2 regions of the Pantoea dispersa genome follow, and region 1 is predicted to be linked to the other one. Evidence: predicted binding sites of a transcription regulator. Region 1 holds the regulator's gene; the other holds the start of a gene.
What was found. Region 1 encodes LexA, which represses DNA repair genes until DNA is damaged. Its sites were predicted from a motif close to TNCTGTATGTACATACAGNA; they were not measured.
Positions count from the first base shown of each region.

Region 2: a site for LexA is predicted at 4,690-4,709, ahead of sulA (SOS-induced cell division inhibitor SulA). Genes of this name have one in related genera too.

Region 1 is NZ_CP082346.1:3,607,003-3,614,417, reverse strand. It holds gene K7H94_RS16915 (UTRA domain-containing protein) at 1-3, shown strand, start outside; gene psiE (phosphate-starvation-inducible protein PsiE) at 74-484, shown strand; gene ubiC (chorismate lyase) at 577-1,095, shown strand; gene ubiA (4-hydroxybenzoate octaprenyltransferase) at 1,120-1,986, shown strand; gene plsB (glycerol-3-phosphate 1-O-acyltransferase PlsB) at 2,122-4,545, opposite strand; gene K7H94_RS16890 (diacylglycerol kinase) at 4,671-5,039, shown strand; gene lexA (transcriptional repressor LexA) at 5,145-5,759, shown strand; gene dinF (MATE family efflux transporter DinF) at 5,888-7,213, shown strand; gene K7H94_RS16875 (CsbD family protein) at 7,373-7,415, shown strand, end outside.
Region 2 is NZ_CP082346.1:2,524,164-2,531,578, reverse strand. It holds gene fabA (bifunctional 3-hydroxydecanoyl-ACP dehydratase/trans-2-decenoyl-ACP isomerase) at 1-238, opposite strand, end outside; gene K7H94_RS11865 (AAA family ATPase) at 306-2,168, opposite strand; gene matP (macrodomain Ter protein MatP) at 2,222-2,689, shown strand; gene ompA (porin OmpA) at 2,759-3,829, opposite strand; gene sulA (SOS-induced cell division inhibitor SulA) at 4,178-4,669, opposite strand; gene K7H94_RS11845 (TfoX/Sxy family DNA transformation protein) at 4,894-5,523, shown strand; gene yccS (YccS family putative transporter) at 5,520-7,415, opposite strand, start outside.

The DNA.
Region 1 (7,415 bases):
TGATGTATTGTGATTTAGATCACATTACAGCATGATAGCGCCAGAAGAATCTCGTCATCTGAGGCGCAAAATAATGACAACAAAACCAGCGGCGGGGCAGCTTATTGCTTCGGTATTACAATGGGTACTGAACATTGGCCTGGTGATTCTGGCCGTTATTCTGGTGGTGTTTCTTGGTAAAGAGACTATTCACCTGGCGAATGTGCTGTTCAGTACCGGTGAGCAAGCGTCCTCGTATCTGCTGATCGAAGGCATTGTGATCTACTTTCTCTATTTCGAGTTTATCGCGCTGATTGTGAAGTACTTTCAGTCCGGCTATCACTTTCCGCTGCGCTACTTCGTCTATATCGGGATCACGGCGATTATTCGTCTGATCATTGTCGACCATAAAAATCCTTTCGATACGTTGTGCTACTCGGCGGCCATTTTGATTCTGGTGGTGACGCTGTGGCTGGCCAACAGTAACCGCCTGAAACGCGAGTAATTCCTCCCGCGACGCCAGCGTGGCACAAGCAGATGTGTCACGCTGAGCGCGGTGCGCTACACTAGGGCAACTTTTTTACCGGAGATGTCCTGATGTCGCATGACGCGCTGCCCCAGTTACGCGCACTGCACTGGCTGCCAGCCTCTTCCCCGTTACTTTCACCGCCGCTGCTTGACTGGCTGCTGGAAGAAGACTCAATGACGCGCCGCTTTGAGCAGCACTGCCAGCAGGTTACCGTACAACTGCTGCGGGAAGCGTTCATTACCGCCGATGAGATGCTGCAGGAAGCGGCGTTTTTGCCTGCCGACACGCGCTTCTGGCTGCGTGAAATCGTGCTGTGCGGTGACAATGAACCCTGGCTGATTGGCCGTACCGTGGTGCCGGAGAGCACGCTGAACGGCCCGGAACAGATGCTGCAAAATCTCGGCACGCGACCGCTGGGACGCTACCTGTTTTCCTCCTCGACGCTGAGCCGCGATTTTATCGATCCGGGCCAGATTGATGACCTGTGGGGACGCCGCTCGCGGCTGCGCCTGTCCGGAAAACCGCTGCTGTTAACTGAACTGTTTTTACCGGCGTCGCCGCTGTACCGCGCGCTGAAGCAAGGATAACGCCCCGTGCAAAAGACTTTAACCATGAGCAAATGGCAGGCCTATAGTCGCCTGATGCGTATTGATAAACCGATTGGCACGCTGCTGCTGCTGTGGCCGACACTGTGGGCGCTGTGGCTGTCCGGCATGGCGATTCCGCCGCTGTCGGTGCTGCTGGTGTTCGTCCTTGGCGTGTTTGTAATGCGCGCGGCGGGCTGCGTGATTAATGATTACGCCGACCGTAACGTCGACGGCCACGTGAAACGCACCGCCGCGCGACCGTTAGCCAGCGGCGCGGTAACGGAGAAAGAGGCGAAGCTGCTGTTTGCCGGCCTCGGTCTGCTGGCGTTCCTGCTGGTGCTGACCATGAACCGCATGACCATTCTGCTGTCGTTTGGCGGGCTGGCGCTGGCGTGGGTTTATCCCTTTATGAAGCGCTATACCCATCTGCCGCAGGTGGTGCTGGGCGCAGCGTTTGGCTGGGCGATTCCGATGGGCTGGGCGGCGGTTAGTGAGTCCTTACCCTTTGTCTGCTGGCTGGTGTTTCTCGCCAATATTTGCTGGACGGTGGCTTATGACACCCAGTACGCCATGGTTGACCGCGACGACGATCTGAAGATTGGCGTGAAATCGACGGCGATTCTGTTTGGGCGTTACGACAAGCTGATTATCGGGCTGTTACAGCTGGCCGCGCTGGGCCTGATGGCGCTGGTGGGCATTTTACTGCATCTGAACGGTGCGTTTTACTGGTCGCTGCTGCTGGCGGGCGGGCTGTTTGTGCATCAGCAGAAACTGATTGCCGGGCGTGAACGTGAGCTGTGCTTCCAGGCATTCCTCAACAACAACTACGTTGGCCTGGTGCTGTTTATTGGCGTGCTGCTCAATACCCAGCCGTTTGTTGCGCTGTTCTGATGGTGGGGTGATTAACCCCGGCGGTGCGTCGGTCGCCGCAGTGGGAAGCGCGTTCTTTCCGCGTCTGAATTCTGACAACGAAAACCGCGACGCAATCTGGCGTGTGACAGATGCGCCGCGGTTTTCAGTCGCCCATTAGTCGTGCGCCACGGCACTCTCAATGGTCAGACGGACATCGCTGGTGACCAGTTCGGCCAGCATCTGCCACATCATATTGGTACGTTCAGCATCTGCATCACCGGAATCACTGATATAGCCTTCATCACGCAGCGACAGCACCAGCGCGGTAAAGACCGCCTTGTCGAAGAACTCCGGCGCATTGATACCGTGCAGCACTGACAGACGCTGAGCCAGCGTGCGGCTCTCTTTCTCCAGCGTGCCACGGTTAATGGTCGGCTTGGCGCTGAGAATGGCGAAGGTGATGGCGAAACGCTGCAGCGTTTCACGAATCCCGGCCGCCAGCAGCTGCAGCGTACGATAACGTGCCGCACTCATTTTCAGCTGGCCTTCCTGTACGGTGATCAGCCCCTGCCGCGCCATTTCGGCGCAGAGCGCATTCAGCAGGGCCGGCAGTTCGGCACTGTCCCAGCGCAGGAACAGTTCGCTCTTCAGCATTGGATAGACCAGGCTGACCTGACGCAGCAGTTCCGCCTCGCTGATCTCCCGATGCTGCTGCACGATAGCGGCAATCAGCGACGGCATCACCAGCATATGGTGGATGTTGTTGCGGTAGTAGGTCATCAGCACCGCCTGCTCACGCGGCAGAATGATGATCTCGCCAATACTGTCCTGCTCGGTCTCGAACTTGTTCATGCCCATGGCGTGATCGAGCAGCGCTTCAGCGCTGAGATCCGGCACGGTTGACTCGGGTGAGTACGGCACATTGCGCAGCAGCTGGGTGTAGCACTCCAGCTGTTCCGTCAGCTGTTCACGCGTCAGCGAACGCTGGCGCGATGCCAGCAGCGCGGTCACGCACAGGTTCATGGCGTTGGCCGCGCCGGCTTCGTTGATGCGTACCATCAGACGTGCCGCGATATCGTTCACCACCGGCGTCATCCACGCCGGACGCTGAGGATCAATAGGGTCAATCGCTTCACGCCACTCCGGAACCTGTTTGTTGAGATAGTTAACCAGCGACAGCGGCTCACCGAAGTTCACATAGCCCTGGCCGAGGTTACGCAGCTTGCGCAGGCCGCGCACCATCTGCATAAAGCCCTCTTTCTCTTTTGCGGCACCGCGCAGCTCTTTGGCATAAGTGCCGACTTCCATCACGTGCTCATAACCGATGTAGATTGGCACAAAGGTGATAGGACGGCTGCCGCCGCGCAGCAGCGCCTGTAACGTCATCGACAGCGTGCCGGTTTTCGGGTCGAGCAGACGGCCAGTACGTGAGCGCCCGCCTTCAACAAAATACTCAACCGAATAGCCGCGGCTGAACAGCTCGCCCAGATACTCGCGGAACACCGTGGAGTAGAGCTTGTTGCCTTTGAAGGTACGACGAATAAAGAAGGCACCGAGGCGACGGAAAATCGGTCCGGCTGGCCAGAAGTTGAGATTGATACCGGCAGCAATGTGCGGCGGTACCAGGCCCTGATGATAGAGCACGTAGGACAGCAGCAGATAATCCATGTGGCTGCGGTGGCAGGGCACGTAAACAATTTCGTGACCATCCTGCGCCAGCTGGCGCACGCGTTCGCCGCCGTGCACGTTAATGCCCTGATAGAGCCGACTCCACAGCCAGCCCATCACACGGTCAGTCACGCGGATCGCTTCGTACGAGAAATCCGCCGCCACTTCTTCCATCATTTCGATGGCGTTCTGCTGCGCTTTTTCATGCGAAATCTTCTTGCTGCGCGCTTCGTCTTCAACCGCTTTCTCAATCGCTTTGGATTGCAGCAGCTTGTTGAACAGATCCTGGCGTGCCGGCAGACGCGGGCCGACGGCTGCCAGCCGCTGGCGGGCAAAATGAATGCGCGCGACACGTGCCAGCTTCTGCGCGATCGACTGATCGGTACCGTGTTCGGTGGCCATCTGACGCAGTGAAACCGTGGGTGAGAAGCGGACAAAGCTGTCGCGGCCGTGCCACAGGATGGCAAAGAACTTCTGTATACCGTTAAGAATACGCAGATGTGGCGTCGGTTCGCCCTGAATTTCACGGCCTGGCGCCCGGCCAAACATCACGGAAACCGGCAGCATCTGTACGTCCAGCGCCGCATTGTTGCGGTGCAGATCGAGATAGTCATGGAACAGCTTGACCGACTCCGGGTTCGCCACGAAATAGGGGAAGACGCGCGGCCCATCGTGAATAAATACGTGGCGCGGCAGCAGGGTGCCGTCAATCTCCAGCGGCGCCAGCGGATCCGGCAGATCGTGCTTCAGGCACTGTGCGCGTAGCGTGAGCAGGTCTGCCTTTGAATCATAAGGCAAAACATACATCACCGGACGGGTCGGATCGATACCGTGTTCCGAGATCGGATCGGTCGGAATGACCTTACTTTTTACCAAAATAGAGAGTGGTAAATTCAACAATTTGTAATAGAGTTTACGCCAACCTGACATAGACAACTTGAAGCCTCTTGTTAGCAAAGCGCGGCAAGCATACCAGAAAGTGCGGCGAAGATCTGTGGCTGTGCCACCTCGCGCGCCCAGACATTGACGTCAAAAACAGTTAAGGGTTCCACAACATGGCAAATAACGTCACCGGTTTCCTGAGAATCATTAAAGCCGCCGGTTATTCCTGGCAGGGGCTGCGCGCTGCCTGGCAGCATGAAGCCGCTTTTCGCCAGGAAGCGATTGCCGCATTGGTCGCGGTTGCCATTGCCTGCTGGCTGGATGTCGATGCCATTACGCGTGTGTTGCTGATTGGCTCGGTGGTGCTGGTGGTCATTGTTGAGATCCTTAATAGTGCCATCGAAGCCGTGGTGGACCGCATCGGTCAGGAGCGCCATCCGCTGGCGGGACGCGCCAAAGACATGGGCTCGGCGGCGGTACTGCTGGCTATCTTACTGGCTCTGTTTGTCTGGATCGCGCTGCTTTGGTCGCATTTGCGATAAACATTCCACATTCATCAAGCCGCTGATTTTTCCCTCTGTTTCGGTTTTCATTTCGCCAATACCTGTATATACTCACAGCGACTGTATAAACAACCAGGGGGCGGGATGAAAGCGTTAACCAGCAGGCAGCAACAGGTCTATGACCTGATTCGCGACCATATTAATCAGACCGGCATGCCGCCAACGCGTGCTGAAATTGCTTCGCAACTGGGCTTCCGCTCGCCTAACGCTGCTGAAGAGCACCTGAAAGCGCTGGCGCGTAAAGGTGTCATTGAAATCGTCTCCGGTGCATCGCGCGGTATCCGCCTGCTGATGGAAGAAGAGGCGAGTGAAGGGCTGCCACTGATCGGTCGCGTCGCCGCCGGTGAACCGCTGCTGGCGCAGGAACATATCGAAGCCCACTATCAGGTTGACGCCAACCTGTTCAAACCCTCTGCCGATTTCCTGCTGCGCGTCAGCGGTATGTCGATGAAAGATATCGGCATTATGGACGGTGATCTGCTCGCGGTGCATAAAACGCAGGAAGTGCGCAATGGCCAGGTGGTGGTTGCGCGTATCGATGATGAAGTCACGGTGAAACGCTGGAAGAAGCAGGGCGCGATTGTCCAGCTGCTGCCGGAAAACAATGATTTCCAGCCGATTGTCGTGGATACCCGTGAACAGTCGCTAACCGTGGAAGGGCTGGCCGTAGGCATCGTGCGCAACGGCGAGTGGCTCTGAAACCCGGTTGATCTCCCCCGCTGCGGCGGCGCTCGCGCGCTGTCCGCAGTCTGCTCTAATCATACTTTTGTTCCCGGCCCGTAAGGCGCTCGCTCAGGCCGACCACCGTAACCCTCGGGATGGGGCTGATGCAGCTATTTTCCTCTTCTGATAAAGCGCTGTGGCGACTGGCGTTGCCAATGATCCTCTCCAATATCACCGTGCCGCTGCTCGGCGTGGTCGATACCGCCGTGATTGGCCATCTTGATAGCCCGATCTACCTCGGCGGCGTGGCCGTAGGCACCACGGCAACCAGCTTCATCTTTATGCTGCTGCTGTTTCTGCGTATGAGCACCACCGGTTTAACCGCACAGGCGTTCGGGGCCGGCGATAAACAGGCACTGGCGCGCGCACTGATGCAGCCGCTGCTGATCGCCCTCGCCGCCGGGTTGTTGCTGGCGCTGCTGCGTTCTCCTGCCAGTAGCCTGGCGGCAACGCTGATGGGCGGCAGCGCGGAAGTCCAGCAGCAGGCGCAGATCTTCATTGAAATCCGCTGGCTTAGCGCACCGGCTACGCTGGCTAACCTGGTGATTCTCGGCTGGCTGCTGGGCGTGCAGTATGCGCGTGCGCCGATGGTGCTGCTGCTTGTCGGAAACCTGGTCAACATCCTGCTCGATCTGCTGCTGGTGCTGAAACTGCACTGGGGCGTTGCCGGTGCTGCCGCCGCCACGGCGCTGGCCGAATACGTGACGCTGGCAGTGGGATTATGGATGGTGGCGCGCGTGCTGAAACTGCGCGGTATCGATTTCAAACTGCTGAAAAACAGCTGGCGCGGTGACGCGGCACGGTTATTTCGCCTTAATCGCGACATCATGCTGCGCTCGCTCATGCTGCAGATCTGCTTCGCCTCGCTGACCCTGCTGGGTGCACGCATCGGACCGGATGTGGTCGCGGTTAATGCGGTGCTGTTGATGTTCCTGACGTTTACTGCCTATGCGCTGGACGGCTTTGCTTACGCGGTGGAAGCCTGCTCGGGTGAAGCGGTAGGGGCAAAAGATCGCAGCCAGCTGCTGCTGATCTGGCATGCCGCCTGTCGTCAGGCGGGTATCGTTGCGCTGCTGTTTGCGCTTATTTATGCGCTCAGCGGCCCGCACATTGTTGCGCTGCTTACCTCGCTGCAACCGTTGCGTGAGATGGCCGATCGCTTTCTGCTGTGGCAGGTAATTTTACCGCTGATCGGCGTCTGGTGTTATCTGCTGGACGGTATGTTCATCGGCGCGACACGCGGCCGCGAAATGCGTAACAGCATGATCATGGCAGCAGCCGGTTTCGGTATCACTTTGCTGACGCTGCCGTGGTTAGGGAATCACGGTTTATGGCTGGCGATCACGGTGTTTCTGGCGCTGCGTGGCCTGACTCTGGGGTGGATGTGGCGCCGCCACTGGCAGCGTGACAGCTGGTTCAGCCAGCCATAAGCGCAGCGCAGGCACCAGAATAATCTGTAATTCCGTGCACAATCCGAAGCGGCTACTATAATTATCTCAAACGGCGCAGATAAGTAGCGCGTTATATGGTTATTTCCGGCATTACATGAGAAATACACCATCTCACTCAGGAAGACGTGGAGGATTGTTATGAACAAAGACGAAGCGAGCGGAAACTGGAAGCAGTTTAAAG
Region 2 (7,415 bases), 1.1 Mb from region 1:
CTGGCATAACCGGATCGCCTTTAAAGTGACAATCAAAGAACCACAGGTCAGGGCGGATATCCAGTTCGGCTTCCACATAACCTTTATCAAATTTGCCGCCGTCTTCGGTCATTTTGACCACGCGGTCCATCATCAACATGTTGTCAGACGGAAGCGGTGGGCCATTCTCGCCAAACAGTTCGCCGCGACCAGAGGCAATCAGGTCTTCTTTGCTATAGGATTCGCGTTTATCTACCATGTTCTCAATATGCCTTCTTTTAGTGAAGCCCGAATATTAGCGAACAGTTGTACGCTGGGCAATGTAATCAGCTGTGGTTGAACCAGTTGAGCCAGCGTAATGGCCAGGGCCGCGGTCGGTTTTCCTGCTGATTGAGCTGAGTAATGCGCTCCTGAATGGTGCTCAGCAGCGAGTCGCCGCTTTCGCTCTGCCAGGCAATACCGGTTAACAGCGGCAGCGCTTCGTCAACGCGCTCAATCGCCCAGATATGGAACTGGCCCTGCTGCACCGCTTCTACCACGTCGTCGCTGAGGCTGAGATGGCGCACGTTGCTGGCAGGCAGAATCACGCCCTGTTTGCCGGTCAGCTCACGCGACTGGCAGATGTGGAAGAAGCCTTCGATTTTCTCATTCAGACCACCCACCGGCTGCACATTACCAAACTGGTCCACCGAACCGGTAACGGCAATCTGCTGGTTCAGCGGCTGGTTTGCCAGCGCGCTGATCAGCACGCACAGCTCGGCCAGCGAGGCGCTGTCACCGTCGACTTCGGAGTAAGACTGCTCAAACACCAGCGATGCCGAGAAGGGCAGCTGCTGTTCCAGCTCCAGCTCGGAAATCAGATATGCCTGCATGATCATCATGCCTTTGGCGTGGATGTTGCCGCCAAGCTCCGCTTTGCGCTCCACGTCGGTAAACTCGCCATCGCCCGGGTGCACAACACAGGTAATGCGTGATGGCTCGCCCCACGGACGTGGATGACCAGGGAATTCAATCACCGACAGGCCGTTGATCTGACCAACTACTTCGCCTTCCGTTTCGATCATGATCTGATTTAACAGGATCTCATCGCGCATCCGGTCGGCAAGGAAACTCTCGCGCCACTGGCGTGCTTCCAGCGCCTCTTTCAGCGCCTCACCATTCAGTGTCTCACCGTGCAGCGCGGCTTCCTGCAGCTGACGGCGCAGCCAGCGCGGGCACAGCGGCAGCGTGTCCTGATCGCCGGTCAGACGCACCGCTTCCTGGATCAGCAGCGGCCAGAAATCAGCTTCGGGTGGCGTCAGACCGGCCAGTTCCGCCTGGCATAGCGTCCAGCGACACCAGTTGGCCATGTCATCATCATCGACCAGTTGCAGATTCTCTTCAAACTCGCTGTAGAGCGCCATTTCGTGCACTTCAACGTCCAGTTCCTGGAAGCTGGCCAGCGCCTCGCGATCGCCACATAAAATCAGACGCAGCTGCAGCGGCAGCGGAGGAATGGTCACCGGCAGGGGACGGCGCTCGTCCGGTGAATACCAGTCAAAGCGGCCCAATTCGATCACTTTGCGCAGACGTAGCCACAGCAGCGGCTGCGCCAGCAGGGTATTGATCGACAGGATCAGCGTGCCGCCATTCGCCTGGTGCAGCAGACCGGGCTCCAGCTGCACGCGATCTTTATACTGACGCACGCAGCCGAACAGCTGCTCGGACTCAATCCAGTCGGCGTAATGTACGCCGCCAGCGCTGGTGAACGGACGGCTGGCGTCAACAGGCGGTTGCAGGCTGACATTATCGCCCATCACATGGTAATCACCGCCGTACAGCGCAGTCTCATCCGGCTGGAAGCGCTGTGCCGCTTCGGCAATCCACGCCAGATAATCGCTGTTTTCCTGGCTGCGCAACAGCAGCAGCGGAAAGCCCAGCGTTTGATGGTGTAAATGCGCCAGCGCATTCAGCAGACGCGGCTGAACCGCGGCAAGCGTATCGCTATCTTCCAGAGAGACGGTTGAGAAAAGTGATTGGTAGCGCGAGCTATCCGGCTGCAGGGCTTGCCACGTAAGTTGAGTGCTGGTCAAAATATTCGCATTAGTCTGATTCAGGAAAAGCGCGATTATACAGGATTCAACCCGGTTAAGCACGGCGCACTTCCGGCCCGAACTGTGAGCAGCACGACATGTTTTTCCTTGCTGCATCCGGGAAAAAAGCTGTTATTCTTAGTTTGTTACGTGATCACGATGAGATTCCGATGAAATACCAGCAACTCGAAAATCTTGAAAGTGGATGGAAGTGGAAATACCTGGTGAAAAAGCATCGGGAAGGTGAGCTGATCACCCGGCATATTGAGCTGAGCGCTGCGCAGGCGGCGGTAGAGACGTTGCTGGCGATGGAGAATAACCCGGTTGAGGTCGGTGACTGGATCGCAAAGCATATCCATCCGGAGCTGGAAAACCGTCTGAAGCAGACCATACGCGCGCGGCGCAAACGCCATTTCAACGCAGAGCATCAGCACACGCGGAAAAAATCGATCGATCTGGAGTATCTGGTGTGGCAGCGTCTGGCCGGTCTGGCGCAGCGTCGTAACAGCACCCTGTCAGAGACCATTGTTCAGCTAATCGAAGATGCAGAACGCAAAGAGAAGTATGCCAGTCAGATGTCGACGCTGAAGCAGGATCTGCAGGCGATTCTGGGTAAAGGCGGCGCGGATAACGAATAGCAAAAAATTGCGTGTGATAAAAAGCCAAAAAAAACCCCGCCGAAGCGGGGTTTTTTATTGCGCGATAACTTAAGCCTGTGGCTGAGTTACAACGTCTTTGATACCTTTCACGTCGATTTCTACGCGACGGTCTGGCGCCAGGCAGTCGATCAGGGCATTGCGGCCTTTCACGCTGTCACAGGTGTTGCCAGTAACTGGGTTAGATTCACCCATGCCACGTGCAGAGATCTTGTTAGCCGGGATACCTTTAGATACCAGGTAGTCGACAACAGACTGAGCACGTTTCTCAGACAGTTTCTGGTTGTACTGGTCTGAACCGATGCGGTCGGTGAAGCCCAGAACCACAACAGAACCGTCTTTCGGATCCATTGAGCTCAGCTGGCTGTACAGCTGATCCAGAGCCTGCTGGCCTTCTGGCTTCAGGGTAGATTTGTTGAAGGTGAACAGCACGTCAGACTTCAGAGTGAAACGCTTGGTTTCAACAACCGGAGCCGGAGCTGGCGCTGGAGCAACAACTGGAGCTGCAGCTTCGTCCTGACCGAAACGGTAAGAAACGCCGACGCTCAGCATGCTGTTGTCTGGACGCGCACCAACGGTACCTGCGTCACCGATGTTGTTAACCCACTGGTAGTCCAGGCGAGTCGCCCAGTTTTTGGTCAGTGCGTATTCAACACCAACAGCAGCCAGCGGAGAAACGCCGGTGTCGTGGTTGCTGATGCGGCCGTTGTCTGGGTTGGTCTGAGTTGAATCAGCACGCCATACCATGCCGCCCAGACGGGTGTACACGTCCAGATCGTCAGCAATTGGGTAGCTCAGTTTAGCTGCCAGCTGAACGCCCTGTGCTTTGAATGCGCCATTGGTCACGTTGCCTTTGTTCGGCATACGGCCCAGCCAGTCGTAGCCCAGCTCGAAGCCCAGGTATGGGTTAGCCTGGTAGCCCAGGAAAGCACCTGCGCCCAGCTGAGATTCGTGAGTTGGACCGTCGTTGTTTTCGTAACCGTTACCGTAGTAACCAGTATCGTGATACTGAGACCAGCCCAGTTTAGCACCGGTGTACCAGGTGTCATCTTTAGGAGCGGCCTGCGCTACGGTAGCGAAGCCAGCCAGTGCCACTGCAATTGCGATAGCTGTCTTTTTCATTTTGCGCCTCGTTATCATCCAAATAGGCAATGAGCAAAAAGGTTGCTCTTGGTTGTAATCCTTCGCCGGGTCTAAACGCTCGCTTATGACTCTACCGAAAAAACGGAGGTTATTGAGCACCCTGGCGAGGTAAAGTCTACAACGAGATTGGAAACTTACAAGTATGATGTGACGTCAGCGGATAAAAAAACAGGGATTTATACACACATTTTAACAAATGACATGGCAAAATTTTCGCTACCAGAAAAGAAAAATGCGGCTAAGCCATTGTCATAGCTGGCGGGAAAAGAATCAGTGGCTTAGCTGCAACTTTGTGAAAAAATAGCGTGAGAAAAATCTTAGTTTTACTTAATGAAACAAATCAGAGGGAATTTTTGCGCTGTTTGGCTGTCTGGACAGAGCAAGATCCCGCCCCTGAGGACGCATAATCAACCCCAGCGCTTCGCCTTCGGCGGCTGCCTGCTCAAGTTCCAGGCGCTCTTCATTGCTCAATTCATAAGGAATCCAGGCAAGTACCACGCTGTAGTTGCCGGTGCGCAACGCTTTCACCATGCTCTCAACCGTGCTTAAACGCTCGGATTCCGTAATATGCATACTCTTTTCCAGCGGTAATCCTGACTGCTGCATCCAGCTGCGGTTCAGTTTGTGCGCTGGCGTCAGCCACAGCTGCCAGCGTGACTGGGTGCTCAGCTGCTTGAGGACTGGCAGTAACAGCAGCGGCATGATGCCGGGCTGCTCGCTATAACGCAGTTCAGTAATACCACCCAGAGAAGGTTGCGTTAAGCCCGTCGCAGCGAAACGGTGAGCACGATCAGCAGGGCCAGAGTATTGAGTACGCATATTTTAATCACTCAGTAATGAACTGTATGAATATACAGTAATGAGTTCCTGGATAAAGATCAACCTCAATTTCTGAAAATGCCTCGCAAATTCCGCACAAGATCGGCGCGTTGCCGCTTTTATTCATTGAACAGCTAAATCGTTTTTTCTATCTTCTAACCAGATGAATCTCTGAGCTTTTTATAGGAAATTTCCCGCGCAAGGAATGAGGAAAAGGGGACGTTATGAAGAAAAATAATCCGGTGGTTGAGCAGTCCAAAGCCCAGTTAGCGGCATTGGGAAAAATTGAATCGCGCACCCAGTTTGGTGGTTACGCGCTGGCGGTCGAAAAGGTGGTGTTTGCTTACATCAATGAGGATGCGCTCTATCTGCGCGCCAGCGAGGCGCTACAGCACTATGCCGCACAGCGCCCGCTGGAACCGTTGATATACCGCAAGCGCGGCATGCCGGTGACGCTCAGCTACTACAAAGTGGATAAACAGCTCTGGCAGGACGCCGATCAGCTGCTGCGCTTATCGGCCAGTTCGCTGTCTGCGGCGCGCGCCGAGGCGGCGAACAGACTTGTCTTGCTCAGGCTGAAAGATCTGCCCAATCTCAGCCTGCGCATGGAGCTGATGCTGCACAAAGTCGGGATCAATTCTGTTCGCTTGCTGTATGAAATGGGCTCGCGTCAGAGCTGGCTGAAGCTGCGGGCGGTGAATAAAGATATCGGCCTGAAAACGCTGCTGGCACTGGAAGGCGCCATTTCCGGGCATCACCAGGCCGCTTTGCCGGCGGCGGTACGTGAAGAGTTGAGCGCCTGGTATCAGGAAACGCTCCGCCAGCACGCCGCGGCGGAGCGCCTGTTGCCTTAAGCGGCAGCGAGGGTGCGGCGCAGACGGGCAATTTCCGGCAGCAGCGCAATCAGCAGCCCCAGCTGCTGCAACACCAGCGGTGCCTGCGCCTCCTCACTGGTTTTCAGCGCGCTCAGGCGCTGCATCAGTGCCTGCTGCATCGTTTCCGCCTGCGCTTCGCTGACGCGATCGATCTGCAGCACATCCTCGACGAAGCATACCGCGTCATCTAAAAGCGTCAGCAGTTCGCCCTGCGTCAGCCGCTCCCGGTGCGCGCCCAGCGCTGAGATGTAGCTGAGAAACGAGTGGTTGAGGCACATCAGACGGAACGCATTCTCGCGCAGCGGCGGCTGTTGCTTCAGTTCGCCGCTGATATTGGACACCACGGACGCCAGTTCTGCATCGGCGTTGTGCGCGTCACGGCGCGCCACACGGTAGGCGAGACGGTTATCTTTACCCTGATGATACTGTTCCAGGATGGCATCAAGATAACGACAGTTGGCATTCAGCGTGCGATCGGCAACCGTCGTCAGCTGGCGGAAACGCCAGTCAGGCCAGACAAACGCCACCGCCAGCCAGGCCAGGCCACAGCCGAGCAAGGTATCCACCACGCGCGGCAGGGCGACATCAAAGCCTTCACCCAGCAGATTGAAGCACAGCAGCACCAGCAGGGTGATGAACAGCGTCGCCTGCGCGTACTGAATCTGGCGGAAGGCAAAAAACAGCACGCCGCTCAGCACAATCAAAACCAACTGGCCCTCGATAGAGGGCACCAGCCACAGCACCGGCAGGCCAATCGCAATACCGGCCAGGGTTCCGCCAATACGTAGCGCCAGCCGCCGGCGTGTGGCGTTGTAGTTAGGCTGGCAGACAAACAGGCTGGTCAGCAGTATCCAGTAGCCGCGATGCAGGCCGGTAAGCTGAATGAAGGCGTACCCCACGCACAGCACCAGCGACATGCGCACCGCGTGGCGGAACAACGCCGAGGTCGGACTCAGATGGCGACTGAGGCGCAGCCGGATATCCGCCCAGCCACTCAAGCCTTCGCGCGACAGATGGTGATCGCTCTGCGTCAGCGGTTCTGCCAGCCGCTGCTCTGATTCGATCGACGCCAGCTGCGCATCAATGGCGCGTAAGTTGCGCAGCAACCAGAACAGCGGACGAATGTGCGTCGCCTGCGGATCGTTATGTTGCAGGCGCTGCAGGGCGGTCTCCAGCCGTTCAAAGCTGCGCGCAAAATGGCTATCGTGGTGCCACGGCTGGCGCAGCACGATATTCTCTGCCAGCTGGCGACAGGCCTGCGCCTGCATGTTCAGCAGTCGCTGAAAGCGAAACAGCACCTCGTTGTAGCGCCAGTCATCGCGCAGCAGGTGATATTGCAGATGCGACGAGCTGGCGCGCTCGTGAATATCCTGCGCCACAAAATAGTAATGCAGGCTGCGCCGCGTACTGCGCGAGCCGCGGTCGCCGCGTAAACGGCTCTGAATGGTGGTTTTCGTCAGGTTGAGCTGCGCCACCAGCTGGCTATTGACCATCGCGGTGGCGATCAGCGCCGCGTCATCCTGCTCACCGCCGTCGGGATCAAACAGATTGGCCTTGGCTTCCAGATAGCGCGCCAGCTGGGAAAAGCTGGCGGCCAGCTGCTCCTGCACCGGGCGCACCGGAAACATCAGGTGGCCGATAAAGGTCAGCAGGTTGTACCACAGCGCGCCAATCAGCAGCAGCGCCGGCTGCATCCACCACTGCGGAAACAGGCCAATGCCCAGCATGGTGTACACCGCGATCAGCAGGGCACCAAACGCAATGGTGGCGTAGCGCTGCCCCAGCGCGCCCAGCAGAATAAATCCCCAGCTGGAGAGCGCCAGACCGATAGCAAACAGCCACGGGTGCGGAAACAGCAGCTCGACCGAGAC